One region of the Rahnella sp. BIGb0603 genome, then DNA from elsewhere that is predicted to be linked to it. Evidence: predicted binding sites of a transcription regulator. Region 1 holds the regulator's gene; each other region holds the start of a gene.
What was found. Region 1 encodes CRP, which controls carbon source genes, mostly activating them, when cyclic AMP is high. Its sites were predicted from a motif close to ATGTGANNNNNNTCACAT; they were not measured.
Positions count from the first base shown of each region.

Region 2: M2403_RS23935 (PTS sugar transporter subunit IIC) is a predicted target of CRP. The motif match lies at 1,914-1,931, and genes of this name have one in related genera.
Region 3: M2403_RS12545 (PTS glucitol/sorbitol transporter subunit IIC) is a predicted target of CRP. The motif match lies at 4,534-4,551, and genes of this name have one in related genera.

Region 1 is NZ_JANUEX010000009.1:25,903-32,872, reverse strand. Features, by position in the region: gene M2403_RS20675 (aspartate aminotransferase family protein) at 1-940, shown strand, start outside; gene M2403_RS20670 (YccS/YhfK family putative transporter) at 1,130-3,205, opposite strand; gene crp (cAMP-activated global transcriptional regulator CRP) at 3,267-3,899, opposite strand; gene M2403_RS20660 (OsmC family protein) at 4,262-4,669, shown strand; gene M2403_RS20655 (LysR substrate-binding domain-containing protein) at 4,671-5,582, opposite strand; gene M2403_RS20650 (MFS transporter) at 5,787-6,970, shown strand, end outside.
Region 2 is NZ_JANUEX010000013.1:22,955-29,924, forward strand. Features, by position in the region: gene M2403_RS23930 (uracil-xanthine permease family protein) at 1-222, opposite strand, end outside; gene M2403_RS23935 (PTS sugar transporter subunit IIC) at 489-1,814, opposite strand; gene recG (ATP-dependent DNA helicase RecG) at 2,061-4,142, opposite strand; gene trmH (tRNA (guanosine(18)-2'-O)-methyltransferase TrmH) at 4,139-4,837, opposite strand; gene spoT (bifunctional GTP diphosphokinase/guanosine-3',5'-bis pyrophosphate 3'-pyrophosphohydrolase) at 4,843-6,951, opposite strand.
Region 3 is NZ_JANUEX010000004.1:239,959-246,928, forward strand. Features, by position in the region: gene gutQ (arabinose-5-phosphate isomerase GutQ) at 1-461, opposite strand, end outside; gene M2403_RS12520 (DNA-binding transcriptional repressor) at 454-1,227, opposite strand; gene gutM (transcriptional regulator GutM) at 1,308-1,670, opposite strand; gene srlD (sorbitol-6-phosphate dehydrogenase) at 1,721-2,500, opposite strand; gene srlB (PTS glucitol/sorbitol transporter subunit IIA) at 2,522-2,884, opposite strand; gene M2403_RS12540 (PTS glucitol/sorbitol transporter subunit IIB) at 2,894-3,883, opposite strand; gene M2403_RS12545 (PTS glucitol/sorbitol transporter subunit IIC) at 3,898-4,446, opposite strand; gene cueO (multicopper oxidase CueO) at 4,703-6,313, opposite strand; gene M2403_RS12555 (YacC family pilotin-like protein) at 6,526-6,873, shown strand.

The sequences.
Region 1 (6,970 bases):
GATCGACGCCACTTTTGCCGACCGCGTATTTTTTGCCAACTCCGGCGCTGAAGCTAATGAGGCCGCATTCAAACTTGCGCGCTATTATGCTTCCCACCGCCACAGCCCGTACAAAAGTAAGATCATCGCTTTCCATAACGCTTTCCATGGCCGCACGTTGTTTACCGTTTCAGTCGGCGGACAGCCGAAATATTCCGACGGCTTCGGCCCGAAACCTGCTGACATCGTACATGTGCCCTTCAACGATCTGGACGCGGTAAAAGCGGTGATCGACGACCATACCTGCGCAATTGTGGTCGAACCCGTTCAGGGCGAAGGCGGGGTGACACCGGCCACCAAAGAATTCCTGCAAGGGCTGCGTGAACTTTGCGACAAACATCAGGCACTGCTGGTGCTCGATGAAGTGCAAAGCGGTATGGGGCGTAGCGGTAAGTTGTTCAGCTACATGCATTACGGCGTGACGCCGGACATTCTGACCACAGCCAAAGCGCTGGGCGGCGGTTTCCCTGTCAGCGCCATGCTGGCAACGGAAGACGTTGCATCGGTGATGGAGCCGGGCAAACATGGCACCACCTACGGCGGTAACCCGCTGGCCTGTGCCGTCGCCGAAGCCGCACTGGATATTATCAATACGCCAGACGTGCTGGCCGGTATCAATGAACGCCGCGAGAAATTCATCAGCGCGCTGGATGCCATCAACCAGAAATATTCTGTCTTTAGCGAATTCCGCGGCCAGGGGTTGCTGATTGGCGCCGAGCTGTCGGATGCCTTCAAAAACCGCGCCGGAGAGTTTCATGCCGCCGCCGCTGAGTTCGGGTTGATGATGCTGGTGGCGGGCCCGAATGTGATCCGGTTTGCACCATCACTGGTTATCGACTTCGCGGATATTGAAGAAGGGATGGGGCGCTTTGAGAAAGCTGTGGCAAAAGTTACAGGCTGACTGCTCCCCCCTTGCGAAGGGGAGATCGACGTTTTACTTCTATCCTGCAATGGCTGAACGGTTTTGCTTTTGCTCCTTCCCCTTTCACGAGGGGAAGGCTGGGATGGGGTGTTGGTTTGAGGGCAACTCAGACAATTAAGCCGACCTTAATACCCCACCCCTCCCTTTCGCAGGGGAGGGAGTTATAAATTACGCCCGCCGCGTTAACCAGATCCCATGATGTGGTCTCTGCTTCCACGCCAGTGACGAAATAGTATGCATCACACTCAGATGCGATATCACCCTCCGCAGGTGGCGTTCCATTTCGGTCAGCGGCATATCCGGATGCAGCTCCGGCGCATTAAACAAGGTGTTCTCACCACCGGGCCCGTCGTAAAGCAACCGCTGCTGACAGCTTTGCAGCGCGATTTCGCAGGTCTGCAAATACTCCGTCGCCAGTTTCTCCGGCAGCATGTAGTGCTCGCGGGCGAGAATAGTCATCGCATTGATGTGCTCGACAATAAACTGACTGTGCGTCACCCACAGACGCATATCCGCCAGATAATGCGAGTTAAAGCCCGGTTCCTGCATTGCCTGATTCAGTGAGGTGAACAGTTTATTATGCGCCTGATTGACCTGCATTCGGGTGTAGGCGAGTTTCGCGGTATCCGGATTTTCCTCAAGCAGCAACCGGATTGCGTTCTGATAGGTTTCCAGCGCCTGATGCGCATTCTGGCGCAGCAAACCGCTTTGCCATTGCGGCCACAACCAGATGGTGCCGCCGAAAGCCAGCGCACAGCCGATCAGCGTATCTATCAGCCGTGGTACGAGAAAATGTACGCCATTCATCGCCAGCAGTTGCAGGGTATACACGGCTGTCACTGTCATACCTACCATTGCCAGCCCGTAGTTTTTGCGTAAAACCGTGTAGGACAACAAAGTAATCAGCAGCATGCAGAGCAACGTGGTGCTTTCGGGTAATTCCAGCTTCAGCAATCCGGATGCAATCAGTAATCCGGCCAGCGTCCCCAGCGCACGATGCTGGATACGTACGCGCGTGGCGTTATAGCCGTTCTGGCTGACCAGCATGATGGTCAGCAAAATCCAGTAGGGCTTGGGCAGATTGAAAAACAGACCAAGGCTGCTGCCAATCGCCAGGATGATGCCCAGCCGGGCAGCATTGCGCAGCGCGACCGATTTAAAGGAAAGATAACTTTTCAATGCCGGCCAGAAAGGTAAGCGGGGCTGAGTGTTCATCAGATCGCGTCGGTACAGCGGACGTTGTGTCCGCAATAAACGCGCAATGCGGCTGAAATGGTAATAGCAAAATTGACCGACCGGATTCTCCGGATTGCGCGCGGCGATTTTCTCCAGCGCGGCCAGTTCGTTGGCCATCGTAAATCGCCCGGATAAACGGTGATAAAGAATGTCATCAGCGATGACCCGCAGACGGGCGGAGATCACCTGCGCATTACGTCGTATAACCGCTTCGGCGTGGCTTTCTTCCACCAGCTTTTGCACTTCTTCCGGCTGATGCAGGCTCACCGTGATGTGTTCCTGCAAATCGAGTGCGACCTGAAAACGCTGGAACAGTCGCTTATGGTGATGATGATGTCCGTGTTGCGGCAGCATGTGCAGTTGCTGATAAAGCAGGGCAATCAGATCGATAACCTGTTGCTGACGCGCCAGCAGTGGCGGTAGCGCGGTTTCAGGATCGGTGTGTTGCGTCAGCAGGCTGTATTTCGCCTCGAAGTAATCTGCCAGTTGCAGATAGAGCTGGCTGAGGGTTTCGCGCATCGGTTGTTCTTTTGAAATACGAAACCACGCCCAGTTAAAGATACCGTACCAGGCGGTGCCTGCGGCGAACAGCGCCGGAGCTTGCCACATCGGACGCAGACCCACCATGCTCAGCGTGAAGATGGTCGCCACCAGCGCACCGGGCAACAGACGCGCATGCAGCGGGCTGATTTCACCGGTCACGCCCAGCAGTAACGCCAGCGACAGCATGATGAGCGGCAGGGGAATGTGCCAGCTTTCCAGCATCACTTGCAGCAGAATGCTGCTCAGGGCAAAAAGCGTGCCGCCGACCATCAGACGTTTGAAAAAGCGTTTGTGTGGCGTATCCAGACCCGCGACATTGCAGCAGGCGGGACACAGAGAGAACAGCAGACCCATTTGCAGATTGCCAAAAAGCCAGCAAATGCCAACAGGCAGGCACAACACCAGCGTCTGGCGCAGCGCGTAGTTAACTTCGGGATGATAGAACAGTCTTCGCCATAGCGTCATGCGTAAAGCTTAGCCCATAAAAAAGGCGCGACAGTTAGCTGTCGCGCCAATTTCTGAGGGATTAACGTGTGCCGTAAACGACAATCGTTTTACCGTGTGCGGAGATCAGGCTTTGATCTTCCAGCATTTTGAGAATACGTCCGACTGTTTCACGTGAACAACCGACGATTTGGCCGATTTCCTGACGGGTTATCTTGATTTGCATCCCGTCCGGATGGGTCATTGCATCAGGCTGTTTAGCCAGATTAAGCAAAGTTTGCGCGATACGGCCTGTTACGTCGAGGAAGGCAAGATTGCCGACTTTCTCTGACGTCACTTGCAGACGGTTTGCCATCTGCGCGGAAAGACGCATCAGAATATCCGGGTTTACCTGAATCAGCTGGCGGAATTTTTTATAAGAAATTTCAGCCACTTCGCAGGCAGTTTTAGCACGCACCCAGGCACTGCGTTCCTGCCCTTCTTCGAAGAGTCCCAGCTCGCCGATGAAGTCACCTTGGTTAAGGTATGACAGTATCATTTCTTTGCCTTCTTCATCTTTAATCAGGACGGCAACCGACCCTTTCACGATGTAGTACAGCGTTTCGGCTTTTTCACCTTGGTGAATCAGCGTACTTTTAGAAGGATACTTATGTATATGACAGTGAGACAGGAACCATTCGAGAGTCGGGTCTGTTTGTGGCTTGCCGAGAACCATTTGCTATTATCCTCTGTTGTTATCGCTGCCCAAAATCACAGGGCTCAGAGTTCCCTGTACGGCACTTACTTTAAAAAGCGCCCTTTCAGCATATAACTCCCCAGAAATGCTGCAAGCGGATGTCGGAGTGAAACAGCCTGATTATTGCTGTTAACACCGTGGGTTCTGTTCTTAAACCGCAAAAACCGTCACCGCAATTTACTGGAAAGTATGTTTCGGCTTTGTTTGTAACACAGGTTTGCAATGCTGTCTTCTGTTGTCTCGCTTCAGCATGATGGCGATCGGGTTACGTTGCCAGTTTTTGGGTGAAAGGGTAGTCTGAGGGGAAAATTTGACGAATTTATCCACCGGGAGAAGAGCACATGCACGCACGCGTAAAATGGGTAGAAGGGCTGACGTTTTTAGGTGAGTCAGCGTCGGGCCATCAGATCACAATGGATGGTAATGCGGGCGACAAAGCCCCGAGCCCGATGGAAATGTTGCTGATGTCGGCGGGCGGTTGCAGCGCGATTGATGTAGTGTCTATTTTGCAAAAAGGCCGCAACGACGTGCGTGACTGCGAAGTGAAACTGACGTCTCAGCGCCGCGAAGAAGCACCGCGTCTGTTCACGCACATCAACCTGCATTTCATCGTCACCGGCAAAGACCTGACGGATAAAATTGTGGAACGCGCAGTCAGCCTGTCTGCGGAAAAATATTGCTCCGTTTCCCTGATGCTGGGCAAAGCCGCGACAATCACCCACAGTTTTGAAGTAGTGAACGCCGAATAAGTCACGACCAGTGGTACGACTGGCACTGACTTCGCAGTAAATCCAGAAATCGCCGCGCGGCAAACGTCAGCGGCGATTTCTGCGAATAGAGCACGCAATATTCCGCTTCCGGCAGCGTATCGATATTGAGCAGGCAAAGCCTGTCCTGTAAGCCGAACGGCGCGCGCATGGCCTTCGCCACAATCGTCAGATAATCCGACTGCAACACCATATTCAGCCCGCACACTACCGAATCCGTTCTTACCGGCGTTTCCCCGGCTGGTGCGTTAAAGCCGTTCATCGAAAGCTGAATCTGCTGGTAGTAACCCATATCCGTTTCCGGCAACACCCAGCGCGCGCATTGCAATTCGTCGAGCGTGGTGGCATCTGCCAGCGGATGGCCTTGCCGCGCAATCACGCCAAAAGGGGCGCTAAACAGCGGCTCACGCACCAAATCCTCCAGCGGAAAACCCGGCCCGGCGGTCCCGACGGCAAAATCGAGTTTCCCTTCACGCAGCGCCGGTAACAGCGTCGAAAGCTGGCCTTCTTTAATCAGCAGTTTGGACTGGGGAAATTGCGTTTTGAACGCTTCACTGAGGGCCGGAAATACCGTCAGCGCCAGCAGTGATGAAAACCCGATAGCCACCGAACCCTGCGAATACTGATTAATCTGCCGGATCTCATCCGCCGCGCGTTCAAGTTCTTCGAGAATAAACTGCATGCGCTGCGCAAAGGCACGGCCGGTTTCCGTCAGCGCCATGCCCTGATTGCCGCGCACGATAAGCTGAGTTTCAAGCGTTTGTTCCAGTTCCCGCAAGGTTCTGCTGACCGCGGGCTGCGACTGATTCATCGCCCGCGCCGCGCCGCGAATACTGCCGCTGCGGATAACCTGCTGGAAAACCTTGAGTTGCTGCAATTTCGGTAAATAACGCATGTCGCCTCGCTTGAAAGCCCTATCAGTAAAAAGCATCACCCGCCCAAAAATTGCATCTTATGGCAAACCTGTAAAGCTGATAGCTTCAGATTTGGAATAAATAATGCGTTGTTATTCAGTTGATTACGTGATGCATGTCGCATTTTACTTTTCGCCCGACAGTGAGAACTTCTGACGCGGTGATAACAAAAAGGGATATCCGCTATGAAAAGTCGTTCCCTGATGATCTTCCTGCTGTTCGTCGGTTATGCGGTGGTGTATATCGACAAAACGGTGATGGGGTTCGCGCTGCTGCCGATTGAGCGCGAATTTAACCTGCAACCAGAGCAGCTGGGTTACATCACCGGCATTTTCTTCCTGGCCTATTCGCTGTTTCAGATCCCCGCTGGCTGGCTGAATGACCGCTTCGGCTACAAAAAAGTACTTGTTATCTCGCTGTTTTTGCTAGGCGGATTCGCGCTCTGCTTCGGTTTGCTGGGATTCGGCCTCGGTTTGCTGGTGACGTTTCGCTTTCTCTCCGGCGTCGGGCATTCCGGTTATCCGTGTTCCTGCGCCAAAGCGGTGGTCTCGAATTTTGATGTCGGGCAGCGCACTTTCGCGCAGTCCGTATTGCTGTCATCCGCCGGTCTGGCGATGACAGCCGGGCCGCTGATTGCGGTGTACGCACTCGATACGCTCGGCTGGCGCGGATCTTTCTCTATTCTCGGCCTGCTGGCGTTTGCGATTGCCGTTGCGATTATCATTTTTGTGCCGAACCCTCCGAAAGCAAAAGCCCGTGACGGCGTAGCGACCGGCTACCGTGAGCTGCTTAAAAATCCGATTGTCGTGCTGCTGTTCGTGTCGATTTTCTGCATCAACATTCCGTCTTACGGCCTGATGGCGTGGCTGCCTAAATATCTGGTTCAACAGCGCGGAATGTCGCTGGACGTTTCCGGGCTGGTGGTCGCCACCGGCGGAATGGGGATCTGGATTTCCTCGCTCGCGACCGGCTGGCTGGTCGGCCGTTATATGCAGGGCAAAGAGCCGAAAGTGATTTTTTGCAGCGCACTGCTCAGCGCGCTGTGCATCTGGCTGGTCTACACCTCCGGGTCGGCGGTGACTGCCGGGCTGTTCCTGTTCCTCGGCTATATCTTCCTGATGGCGGCATTTGTCACGGTGTTTACGCTGCCGATGAAACGCCTGCCGCCGGAAGTGATGGGTGCCGCAATGGGGATTATCAATACCGGCGGAACGCTCGGCGGATTCGTGGCGCCGATTGCGATGGGCTATCTGATCACCGTGACGCACGGGTATTTTTCGACATTTGTTTTTCTGGCGCTGGCGATGGTGGTTGCCGGGCTGGCGATTTTGCCGCTGACCCTGAAAGCGCGCGCAGCGTTGCGCGACGT
Region 2 (6,970 bases), on a different contig from region 1:
GCTGATAATGTGCTGAGTGTCCTGCGCAGGTAATCCCAGCGCCTGACAAATCAGTAATGCGGGGGTGATCACCGCGACAAACATCGCCAGTAAATGCTGACAGGCGGCAAAGAGAGTCTGAGGTATTGGCGGACGGTCTTCGAGCCGGTAAATCAGTTCACTTTTTGGCTGGGGGGAAAGGTCTGGTTGCTGAGAGTCTTGTTCTGTGGTTTGCGAACTCATGTTATGGCATTCCAATAAGCGGCAAAGCGGGCATTTTTATTGAAATACGCGACAAAAGCAAACGTTTGCTAACGACAATTTAAACTGTGAAATCTTCGTTAAAAAATCTTTTGTGAACTGTTTGCCCGGCTGAGGTTTTTTCTGAGAAGGTCTTGTTCCGTTTTGTACGGGAAATCGGGTAATTCCGGTGGGAGACTGAAGAAAAACAGGCGCCGGGATAAAAGCTACGGCGCCTGTTTCAGGCTTTCTGTTTCTTCACTTATCGCTTACTGAGTAGCCTCTGCTTTTTCCGTAAACACGGCTTCAGCTTCCGCTGCTTTTTCCTGCGTCAGCAACTGCTTCTCATAAACCTTGAAGAACGGATAGTAAATCACCATCGAAAGCGCCATCAGCATGATGACCAGAAGTGACACTTTAAAGTCCCAACCCATTGCCCAGGCAGCACCTATCGGCGCAGGGGACGTCCAGGGAACCAGCGAAATCATATGCGGCAGAAGATCGGTTGAGACAGCGGTGTAGGCAATAACGGCATTCACCATCGGTGCCAGCAGGAAGGGAATGAAAAATACCGGATTCATGACAATCGGCGTGCCGAAAATCACCGGCTCATTGATGTTAAAGCAGCTGGGAACCAGGCTGAGTTTCCCCATTGTACGCAGATGCGCGGACTTACTGCGGCAAAACAGCAGCACCAGTCCCATTGTCGCGCCGGAGCCGCCGATGACGATCAGGAAGTTCCAGAACGCTTCGGTCATGATGTGCGTCATCGGCAAACCTGCGGCGAGATCCGTTTGGTTCAACCCCAGATTGGTTAGCCAGAAAGCCTGCAACATTCCTGACACGATAGCCGAACCATGAATACCGGCGAACCACAGCAGATGGCAAATCAGTACCGCCAGAAGTACGGCGGGCAGGGAGTCAGCGGCGGAAATCAACGGCTCGAACAGCGCCATAATTGCCTGCGGTAACAGCATGTCGAAGCCCGACTGCACCAGCAAACTCAGCGGGAAAAGAGTCACCACCACCGCAATAATCGGGATCAGCAAATCAAACGAATGCTTGATGTTGGAAGGAACCTGCTCGGGTAAACGTATGCCAATATTGTATTTTTTCAGCAAGCGTGTCAGTTCGGTCACATAAATCGCCACCAGAATTGCGGTGAAAATCCCTACGCCGCCCAGTGCGGCTGTAGACATTTTTTCATCAATCTGAGGCGCAGCCACCAGCAGAAAAGACATCAGCGACAGCATCGCGGTCATAAACGGGTCAAGCTTGTAGCTTCGCGCCAGATTGTAGGCAATGGCCGCAGCGATGTAGATCGACATAATCCCCATCGTCATATTAAATGGCGTCAGAATCTGTACTTCATATTTTGCCGACAATTCCAGCCAGCTTCGGGCAAATCCCCATGAGGATTCAGGAGAGAAAGGTGGATGTACAAAAACCAGCAAAAAGGACCCAACAATCATAAACGGCATTGCTGAAATAAACCCGTCACGCACCGCCATGACATGGCGCTGGGAAGATAACCGGGCCGCAAACGGGCTGATTTTCTGTTCTATAAAATCAAAGAGGGACTGGCTGATACTCATGATGATTTTGGCCTTATGGTGAGGGGAACTGACAGGCTTACCTTAATTATCATCAGTGTAGTGGCGGGGTGTGAAACCGGTTACCGACTTTACCCCAGTCTGTGAAGGTCATCAAATAACCAGAAGGCTTGATGGTTTTGAGGCAGAAATGAGCAAAAGTTGAGTTAATACATTGAAGCCAAAATATCATTTTCAATAATGTTTTGGCGTTTCAGATAGAAAAAGAAAAGTCGAAAAGCATAAGAATTATGCGTTGGTATAACGCACTCTTTCCGGCAGCCAGCGCTCAATTAGCGCTTTGGCATGATCGGGGAACTGCTGCTGGAGATATCGTGCAATGCGCTGTACGTCGGGGATCATAGCCTGATCGCGCAGCAAGTCAGCCACTTTAAATTCAGCGCTACCTGTCTGGCGCGTGCCCAGTAATTCACCCGGCCCGCGGATTTCTAAATCCTGCTGAGCAATGACAAAACCATCGTTGCTGTCGCGTAAAACCTGCAAGCGCTTCTGCGCTGTTTTGCTGAGCGGTGTTTTGTATAACAACACGCAGTGGGATGCGACAGCACCACGCCCGACGCGGCCACGTAGCTGGTGTAACTGCGCCAGCCCGAGGCGCTCCGGGTTTTCGATGATCATCAGGCTGGCGTTGGGCACGTCGACGCCCACTTCGATGACGGTTGTCGCCACCAGAAGCTGCACCTCGCCCTTTTTGAACGCCTGCATAACGGCTTGTTTTTCCTGCGCTTTCATCCGGCCATGAACCAGCCCGATATTCAGCGCAGGCAGCGCTTCTTTCAGCCCTTCCCATGTGGCTTCCGCTGCCTGAGCTTCCAGCATTTCGGATTCTTCAATCAGCGTACAAACCCAGTAAGCCTGGCGGTTTTCCTGCTCACAGGCGCTTTTCACGCGGCTGATGATATCGCTGCGGCGAGTATCAGGGATCGCAACCGTCGTTACCGGCGTTCTGCCAGGTGGAAGTTCATCGATTACAGACGTATCCAAATCGGCGTAAGCGGTCATCGCCAGCGTTCTCGGGATTGGCGTTGCGGTCATGATCAGCTGATGCGGATGGAATCCCTGTTGCAGACCTTTCTCCCATAGTGCCAGCCGCTGATGAACGCCAAAGCGGTGTTGTTCATCAATGATCACCAGCGATAATGAGGAGAACAGAACCTGTTCCTGAAAGATCGCGTGAGTCCCGACGACCATCGAAACCTGACCACTGGCAATCGCATCCTGCTGCGCCAGTCTGGCTTTGCCTTTTTGTTTTCCGGCCAGCCATCCGACCTGAATACCCAGCGGTTCGAACCACTGACGGAAATTATTAGCATGCTGCTCGGCGAGTAATTCTGTGGGCGCCATCAGCCCGACCTGCTGACCCTGCGCAATCGCACAAAGCGCGGCAAGTGCCGCTACCAGCGTTTTACCTGAACCGACGTCGCCCTGAACCAGACGCATCATCGGATAGTTTTTTGCCAAATCCTGTTCGATTTCAGCCACCACGCGCTGTTGTGCGCCGGTCGGGCTGAACGGCAACAAGGCAAGAAACTGATTTTTCAGGCGATCGTCATGATGCAGCGGCATGGCTTTATAGCTTTGCGTGCCGGCGCGAACGGCCAGCATGCTGAGATTGTGCGCCAGCAACTCTTCCATAATCAGACGTCGTTGTGCCGGGTGATGTCCTTTCTCCAGATCGGCCAGCTGAATATCTGGTGGCGGCCGGTGCAGTAAATGCAGCGCCTGTGGAAGCGGAATTAACGAGCGGCTCAGTTCTTCCGGCAACAGTTCAGCGATGGGCACGGTATCGAGTAATTCCAGCGCCTGATCGGTCAGTTTACGCAGTGTGGCCTGACGGATGCCTTCCGTTGTCGGATAAACTGGCGTCAGCGATTCCTGCAAAACCACTTCGCTGTTTTCACCCTGAATACGATATTCCGGATGAATAATTTCGGCGCCAATTGTGCCGCGTTTAATTTCACCATACGCGGTGACACGACGGCCTGCAGCCAGACTGTTTTTCATCGCGGCGTTAAAATTGAAGAAGCGTAATGTCACCATGCCGGTGCCGTCACTTATCTGACAGGTCAGCATTCTGCGGCGGCCAAAACTGATATCACTGCGCAGCACTTCGCCTTCTATAGTCGCGAAAATGCCGGGCTGTAAATCATTGATGGTGTAGAGGCGGGTACGGTCTTCATAACGTAAAGGGAGATGTAGCAATAAATCCTGAATAGTTTCAAGACCGAGTTTAGCGAGTTTGTCTGCCTGACTGGCTCCGACGCCGGAAAGCGACGTCAGCGGGATGGCGTCGAGCAGGCGGCCTTTCATCTTTTTTTCACCGTCATTTGCATCGCTGACCACCATTCATCATCAGCAATAATTTGACCTTTCTCATCAATGAACGGGCGCGGTAATTTCTTACGTTGTGCCACATGAGATAAGACCGGATAGCCACCTTCAAAGAGCAGACGTTGCTGTTCTTTCTCACTTAAAACGCTTTTATCGCGAGTATACATTCCGGCATTTTCACGCTGACGCTGAGCTTCGTACAGGATTAAAGCGGAGGCCACAGACACATTCAGCGACTGTACCATCCCGATCATCGGTATAATAATATCGCTGTCTGCAAGAGCCAGCGCTTCGGGAGTAATACCGGTTTTTTCCTGCCCCAGCAAAATGCAGGTCGGGCGGGTGTAATCAATCGCGCGGAAATCGACGGCTTTTTCAGACAGGTTGGTCGCAAGAATTTGCATACCTTGCGCCTTCATTTGTGCGACGGCATCCTGAATTGTTTTGTGTGTTTTGACCTGAACCCAGCTGTTGCTGCCTGCAGCGGAAGACACTAACGTCTTCATTCGGGTCGTTGGCCAGACCGCGTGGATTTGGTGAACGCCGACGGCGTCGGCGGTCCGGATGACAGCAGAAACGTTATGCGGTTTATGCACCTGTTCCATGCAGACCGTCAGGTCTGGCTGTCGGGCCGCAAGCATTTCACGGATACGCGCATAACGTTCTGGGGTCATAACAATCAGTTTCGGTTGCGGGTAACTTTGATGACGTCCGGCATGATACGAATTTTACGCATGATATTCGCCAGATGAACGCGGTCGCGGGTCGTCAGGCGGATAAAGGCACTGTATACGCGGCCGTCTTTTTCTTCAGTGCTCAGGCTCTGGATATTTGACTGCGCGGCGTTAATCGCAGCGGTCAGATTTGCCAGAGCGCCCTGATGGTTGAACATGTCGACTTTGATTTCCGCAATAAATTCCTGATCGGTTTCCTGGTGATCGTCCCAGTCAACGGCCATGAATTTCTCAGGTTCTTTCTGATAACCGCGAATGTTACGACAAGACTCGTGATGAATAACCAGTCCTTTACCCGGACTCACGTGAGCAATAATCGGGTCGCCCGGAATAGGGCGGCAGCATTTCGCGAAGGTAATCAGCACGCCGTCTGCGCCTTTAATTGGCAGATTACGTGTGCCCGATGTTGCCATTGAAGACTGATCACCCATCAGGTTTTTAGCCACGACGACGCTCATGGCGTTGCCGAGACCAATTTCAGCCAGCAAATCGTCCATCGCCGCGAGCTTCATGCGGTCGAGTTCGTTTTTGATATTCTCTGGCGGAATGTCTGACAATTTCTTACCGGCACCCAGCGCATGGTTCAGCAGACGTCGGCCGAGCGAAACGGAATCATCACGTTTCAGGTTCTTGAGCATCTGACGAATTTTGGCGCGAGCGCGTGAGCTGACGACAAAGTTGAGCCATGCTGCATTCGGACGGGCGCCCGGCGCGGTAATGATTTCGATTGTCTGACCGCTGGTCAGCGGCTGCGAGAGCGGATAAGGCTGGCGATCGACACGTGCACCCACACAGGCATGGCCGATATCGGTATGCACGGCATAAGCAAAGTCGACCGGTGTCGCGCCCGCAGGCAATTCGACAATACGGCCTTCCGGCGTGAAGACGTAAATCTCGTCGGGGAACAGATCCGATTTAACGCTCTCGATAAATTCAAATGAGTTACCCGCGCTCTGTTGCAGTTCTAGCAGACTTTGCAACCAGCGTTGCGCACGAATCTGCGCCGTCGTGCTGGTTTCACTGTTCTCTTTATAAGCCCAGTGTGCCGCAACCCCCATCTCTGCCATCTGATCCATATCTTCGGTCCGGATTTGTACCTCAACCGGAACACCGTGCGGGCCGATTAAAGAGGTATGCAGGGATTGATAGCCGTTGGCTTTGGGGATGGCGATGTAATCTTTAACCCGACCCGGACGCGGTTTGTACAGGCTGTGAGCCTGGCCTAATACGCGATAACAGGTATCAAGGTCTTTAACGATCACCCGGAAGGCGTAAATATCCATAATGGAATGGAAACGCTGTTCCTTGAGGTGCATTTTGCAATAGATCGAATACAGGTGTTTTTCGCGACCACTTACACGGCACTGAATACCGGCTTCGGTTAAACGGCCTTCTATCTCAGAGAGGATTTTTTGGATCATCTCTTTACGGTTACCCCGCGCAGCTTTCACCACTTCTTTGATAACGCGATAACGGTTTGGATAGAGTGCTTCGAAGCCCAGCTCTTCAAGCTCGGTTTTCAGATGGTGAATACCCAAACGGTGTGCCAGCGGGCTGTAAATTTCCAGCGTTTCGCGGGCAATGCGGCGACGTTTATCCGGGCGCAAAGAGCCCAGCGTGCGCATGTTATGGGTACGGTCAGCGAGCTTGATCAAGATGACGCGGATGTCTTGCACCATCGCCATGACCATTTTGCGGAAGTTTTCCGCCTGCGCTTCTTTCTTATCGCGGAATTTCAGCTTGTCTAACTTTGAAACGCCTTCAACCAGCTCAGCAACGCTTTTGCCAAACAGTTGTTCCATATCCTGGTAAGTTGCAGGCGTGTCTTCGATAACGTCGTGTAATAACGCCGCCATCAGAGTCTCATGATCGAGCCTCATTTCAGCCAAAATACAGGCCACGGCTACCGGGTGAGTAATATAAGGCTCACCGCTGGAGCGTGTCTGCCCCTCGTGCGCATCCCGCGCCACGAGGTAAGCCTGCACGAGGCGCTTAATTTGCTCCTCCGGCAGGTATTTTTGAATCAGTTGATTCAGGCTTTCAAAGATATACAAGTGAGATCCGTTTCGTTAA
Region 3 (6,970 bases), on a different contig from region 1:
GTCGGCGCGAGCCCCATCGGGCAGGCCTCGCGCTCAACGCTGATGTCGAGCACGCAATCGGCCGCCTGCGCCAGCGAGGAATTTTTGCCGCCGGTGATGGCGATCAGGCGCGTCTGGTTTTCTTTCAGTAACGGCAAAATCGTATCCAGCTCTTTTGCTCGGCCGGAATAAGAAATGAAAATCAGCACGTCATTGCTGCCAATCATCCCCAGATCGCCGTGCAGGGCTTCGGCGGGATGAACAAAGAACGCAGGCGTCCCGGTGCTGGCCAGCGATGCCGCGATTTTCTTGCCGATATGGCCGGATTTCCCCATACCGGAAACCACTGCTTTACCGGTGCAATTTAGTAATAAGCTGCACGCACAAAGGAAATTATCATCAAGCCGCGTCAGTAAACGTTTCGCTTCTTCAATCTCAATTTCCAGCGTTTCGCGTGCGTAGTTCAGTAATGAATCATTCATCGTCTTCCCCGACTAAAATAATGCGGATCCCCAGTTTTTCGATGGCCTCACGATAAGGAGCAGTTAACCCGCTGTCAGTGATCAACGTATCGACTTTGCCCAAATTACAGACCACGTTCGGGCTTTTGCGCCCGAATTTTGAGGAATCTACCAGCAGGAAAATACGTTCGGCGGCATTGCACATCGCCTGGCTGACGCCGTGAACTTCGTTAAACGTGGTGACCCCCCCGTTCAGATCAACACCATCGGCACCGATAAACAGTTTGTCGAAGTTGAATTGATCAAAAGCGCTTTCCGCCAGGCTGCCATGGAAAGAAGAGGATTTTTTACGGTAGGTGCCGCCCGGCATCAGAATGGTTTGATCATTATCCAGCTCGACCAGTGCATTGACGATATGCAGGCTGTTGGTCATAACCGTGATGTTATTGAACTGACTGAGGAAAGGCACCATCTGCATGACCGTACTGCCTGCGTCGAAAATGAGGGAATCGCCGTCCTGAATTTCGCTAATCGCGGCGCGGGCAATACGCAGCTTTTTACCGGTATTAATGTGTGTTTTACGGTCGATGGGCTGGTCGCCTTCTTCGCGGCTCAGAACCACGCCGCCGTAGGTACGAATCACAGCACCCTCTTCTTCCAGCAGAGTGAGATCTTTCCGGATGGTGGTGCCTGTAGTGGCGAAATGCGCTGCCAGATCTTCCACCGCCGTCTTACCAAATTGCTGCAAATGCTCCAGTATCGCCGCCTGCCGTTGCTTAGGTTTCATCACGATTTCCGCTCAAATTTTCAGATAAATTCACTCGCCATCATTCCTTTTGAAAGATAATAGCTTTTAAAGTGAAAATATCATGATTTCGGTTCAATCGCTAATGATAGTGCGGTTTGAATATCCGGATCTTTCGGGAAGATCACACCTGTCATTAATTGTTCGCGTTTCATTCCATTAAGAGCAGTAAAGGGCTGAGGACGGGCAAAGATGGTCAGTCCGCGCAGCAGAAAACCCGCGCAGACCTTTTCTTCTTTATCGAAAGCCAGCGCCAGCACAACGCGCGGTTTGAAGCGACCGCCCGAACGCCCGACGCCCACTGAACCGCATAAACACAGCTGGTCAAACGCGTGATTGAAACGCTGTAACTGCCACCAGCCCAACACAATCTGCGCTACCCATGCCAGCATCGCGCACGCAATCAGTGCTGAAGTCGAGGTCATCGGTTTCTCCTTAAAAAATCCGCCCCGGTCTCAGACAAGGGCGGATGGCATCAGAACATCACCTGGCCGCCGGTAATATTGATTGACTGGCCGGTACAGTAAGACGCTTTATCACTGGCGTAAAACAACAACATATCCAGCACATCCTGATAGTCACAACCGCGTTTGAGCGGCACTTTATCAATGTAATACTGTTCTACTTCGTCGGCCTGAATGCCGAGTTTCTTAGCGTATTGCGGTAATAATGACTGGAACATCGGCGATTTCAGCAGGTTCCCTAACATCAGCGAATGGACAGTAATACCGTATTCCGCCAGATCCAGCGCCAGAGATTGCGTCAGCCCCACGCCGCCGAATTTCGCCGCACTGTAACCCGCGTTGTGTTTGCTGCCCACTTTGCCGGATTTGGAGTTGATCTGGATGATGCGACCCGGAATTCGGTCGCGGATCATCAGACGGGAAAACTCCCGGGCGCAAAGGAAATACCCGACCAGGTTCACCTGAAGTGAGAGATCAAAATCATTGAGAGCAAAGTCGGTAATCGGCGAGGCCTTCGCCATTCCCGCGCTGTAGACCAGCAAACTGACGCCGCCAAAGGTCTGATCCACCGCCTTCGCCAGCTTTTCAACGCTACTTTCATTCGTGGCATCGACCACAAATCCAAATGCCCTTTCGTCTCCAAACTGCTGATTAATCTGTGCCGCAACTTCTGCGGCATTCTTTTCATTCAGATCTGCCACCGCAACCCGATATCCGGATTCAGCCAGCCCCTGACAGAGAAATGCGCCCAGCGTCTGCCCACCGCCGATCACGACTGCAACCTGTTCCATAACTGACTCCTGACTTTAGTGTTAATCGATAAATTTCAATATGCTGCCCAGCGGAATGTCTTCGGGCGTTACGCCTTTTACATGTACGCAGCCGGGATATTCCGCCTCCGCGCTGCCGTCAAAACGCAGTGTGATATGTCCGAGTTCGCGCAGGTTTTGCATCGCCACCTCGCCCACGGCGGTCACCGGATAAAGCACATCAGCCAGTTCCATGCAGGCTCCGCGATGCAGTTCGCCTTCGGTCTGGCCGTGCTGATGAATAAAGCAATAATCCTGAATATCAGCCGGTGCGCCTTCGCGGAATGTAATCAGCATCTGATCGGATAACGCCTCGCGGGCAAAGTCTCCGATATGCGTAATCCTGGTTTGATAAATAGTTTGCATGGTGACTCCTTACTGATAGATGAAGGCGGACGCGGCCCAGGCGATAAGCACCGTCGGGGCACCGGTGAGGAAACGGCTGACCAGCACGGACGGCACACCGACGCGAACGGTGTCCTGCTTGGCTTCTGCCAGTGAAAGCCCGACCGGAATGAAGTCGCAAGCCGCCTGCGCGTTAATCGCAAAGAGAGCCGGTAAAGCCAGATGCGGCGGAATATTGCCCAGCCCGATCTGAACGCCGACCAGCACGCCGATGACCTGCGCGATCACCGCACCGGGGCCGAGGAAAGGAGACAGCAGCGGGAAGGAGCAAATCAGCGCCAGCAACACCAGTCCGACAGGACTTTTGGCCAGAGGCGTCAGGCCGTGCGCCACCAGGTCGCCAAGACCAGACGCCATAATGATGCCAATCAGTGCCGCCACAAACGCCATAAACGGCAGGATAGTTTTGAGCACCGTATCAATGGTATCGCGCCCCGCCTGGAACAGCACCGCGACGCCCGATCCCATGCCCATTCCGACTTTTGCCAGCAGTCCGTCACTTTGCTCGGTGATTTTTTTGGTGGTGTCGTAGTCTCTCACAGCCGCTGTAGGTGCGGGTTTACTGTCCACAGGTGCCGGTTTTTCGCGTTCACTGGTATCGAAAACGATGTCGTGTTCACGCACACCGGAGACATAAATGTCTTCTGTAATAAACTGTGCCAGCGGGCCAGATTTGCCGGTCGAATGGATGTTCACGGTCGGGATCCGACGTTTTGGATAAATACCGCAGCGCAGCGTTCCGCCGCAGTCGATCACCGCCACACCGATTTCTTCTGCCGGGGGCTCACCTTCTTTAAAACCATCAACGGTTTCCCAACCCGTCAGTTCCGCCAGTTTGTCGACGATCGCCGGACGCGTGCCCGCCGTGATATACACAATTTTTTTGCCTGGTACGGCCTCAATCAGTAACGGACCGCCCCAGCCACCTTCACCCCGGTTAATTCGAATGGTAACGCTCATTTTCTGCTCCGCGTTTAAAGTTGAACCTGACGATCAAGCTGAATGCCCATCTTCCTTTCGAAGATGCGCGTCGTGAGATCGGTCACCCAACCCCGGAAGAAGTTGGTCACCATGCCGACGAGGAAATAGCTGACCGCCAGTGGCCCGAGCGGTAATCCCAACGTGGTCAGCCCGCTGGCCACACCGAGATAAACGAACAGTTCGCCAGGATTAATGTGCGGGAATAATCCGTTCATGGAATGGCAGCTGTAGGAACCCGCCGCATAGTAACTCGGCTTGTAAATCTCAGGCATGAAGCGCCCGAGACTCAGCGTCATCGGGTTACAAAAAACAAATGTGCCGATGACCGGCAACAACAGATAACGTGAAACCGGATTTCCGGCACAGCGCTGCGCCAGACGTTCGATCCTGCGCTGACCCACAAAAACGATCAGCGCATTCATGACCACCAGCAAACTGATTAAGAGCGGTAAAATGCCGGTTACCATACCGACAAAAACCTCTCCCCCTTTTTGAAACAGGCCGATAAACCATTCGGCACTGTGTGTAATCACTTCAATCATCTTGTTCTCCTGTAGGGATACGTGAGCTTTAAGCTTTCATGTTTCGTCACTCCACGCTGAAAATATAATCATATTGAACTTATAATAATTCCATATTGATCACATTTCGAAAGATTTACCTTTCGAAATGAAATTTTTATAATCAGGTACTGGCAGAGAATTAAAACGGGCGGGAATGGCGGGTAAAAAAAATGGCCCGGAGAATAGTCTCGGGCCATTTTTTCAGGGAATTACAGAAAGGAAATTAGAAAGAAGCTTATGCCGACACCGTAAACGCGAGCATCATGCCGGTATCTTCGTGTTCCAGCAGATGGCAATGCGCCATATAGGCATGCTGTTTATCCGCCAGGTGACTGAAGCGCACCAGCACTTCGCTGCGGGCGCCTTCGACGCGGACGATATCTTTCCAGCCCTGACGGTGCGGCGCGACCGGCTGGCCGTTTTCAGAAAGAATACGAAACTGTGTGCCGTGGATATGGAACGGATGCAGCATCATGTCGCCTTCGCCGGAAATCGTCCATTTCTCGTATTGCCCTTGTTTCACATCGAACGCAGGCACGTTCATGTCGTAGGCTTTGCCGTTGATTTTATTGCCCTGCATGAAATCGTAACTTCCGGCCACTTTGCCCATGTCCATTCCGGCCATACCGCCGTGGCCGTCAGGGCCCGAACCGGACATCCCCGGCATCGCCGCCATATCCATATCACCGCCGCCGTGATCCATGCTCATGCCGGCCATCGCGCTGTGACCGTAACGTTTCATCAGCGCCGCCATGCCCTGCTGATCCAGTTGCGGATCCATCATCAGTTGCAACCAGCGGGTCGGCAGATTATCAGTAGAAACCAGCGCCGGAACCGGCACCAGCGTGTCCGGCAGTGAACCGCCGCTTTGGGTCAATGTCGGCTGAATGCGTAGTACCGGCAACGGCTTGTCGAACGGTGCCAGCGTCATACCCATTTGTTTCACCGGCAATGTGACCAGATCAAACGCTTTACCGTCGCTGCAATCAATCAGCACTTCAAAACGTTCCCCCATCAGCAACGGCAAATCACTGACTTTTACCGGCTCGGAAAGAAAACCGCCGTCGCTGGCGATCACGTACATCGGCCGCTGGTCGCTGGTGGCGATGTGCAGCGAGCGCGCATTGCAGCCGTTAAGCAGACGAAAGCGCACCCAGCCGCGCGAAATGCCGTGCTGCGGATAAATCGCGCCGTTAGTCAGCATGTGCTCGCCGAACCAGCCGATGGCGGCAGTCATCACGTCCATCTGGTAATCAATCTGTCCGGCGTCACTGAGGCGTTTGTCCTGCAAAATGACCGGGATATCATCCACGCCCCAGCGTTTCGGGATCTGTAATGCGTCGCTGCCTTCATCTTCAATCAGGACTAATCCGGCCAGCCCCATTGCCACCTGATAGCCGCTGGTCTGATGCGGATGCGGGTGAAACCAGCAGGTCGCGGCGGGTTGTTCGAGCTGCAAACTCACGCTGCGGCTCTGGCCCGGCGCGATCAGCCCCTGAGGACCGCCGTCAATGTCACCAGGAATTTCCAGCCCGTGCCAGTGAACGGTGCTCGCGACGTCCAGATTGTTTTTGACCGTGACATTGAGCGGTTTGCCCCGCCGCACGCGCAGCGCAGGCCCTAGCAGATTGCCGTTCACGCCCCAGGTTTGTGTATTCACCCCGGGCAGAAACTGGCTCTGACCACGTTGCAGGGAAAGCGAAATCGCGCTGCGGGCATCCGGTTCAAGCAGTGTGGGAATGGGCAACGCCGGGCGGTCAGCGGCCAGCGCAAACCGGCTCCAGCCGGGTAACGTACTGGCGGCGCCCAGGAGCGTTGTCCACTTCACGAAATCGCGACGGTTCATGTTCAGTCCTTATGATGGAAAATTGCCAGACGAACGGCATAAAACTGCCATAATAGTACGACAGCCTAAACCCTCCACTAAGGGGAAGGTCAAGTGGCGGGCACGCAGAAAAGAAATTTGGTGCCACTCATCGCAAATATGGTAACGTCATTTCGATTCGCTTTGAGCCAGGTTTTTCTAATCTTTCAATCTAAAAGAACAAGAACACTTCCATGAAAAGAACAACATTGTGTTTGCTGTTACTGTCGCTGCTCGGCTTCTCCTCCGCCAGTCAGGCGTTGAGTGAGTCAGAAGCAGAAGATCTGGCGGATCTGACCGCAGTCTTCGTTTATTTGAAAAATAACTGCGGCTACGAACAGTTGCCTAATACCCAAATCAAACGGGCGATCGTCTTTTTCGCACAGCAGAATCGCTGGGATCTGAGCAACTACAACAGCTTCAATATGCAGGCAATGGGCGAAGACAGCTATCGCGACCTGAGCGGCATCGCAGTTCCGAAACCGGCCAAATGCAAATCTCTGGCACGCGATTCACTGAGTCTGCTGGCTTATACCAACTAAATTTCCCCCGCAGTGCTCCGTCAGTCTGATGCCGGAGCGTTTCATTTCCCCTCTCCGGATCCGCGTCACACCTCACTCAGCTACAATTAAGCTAAAT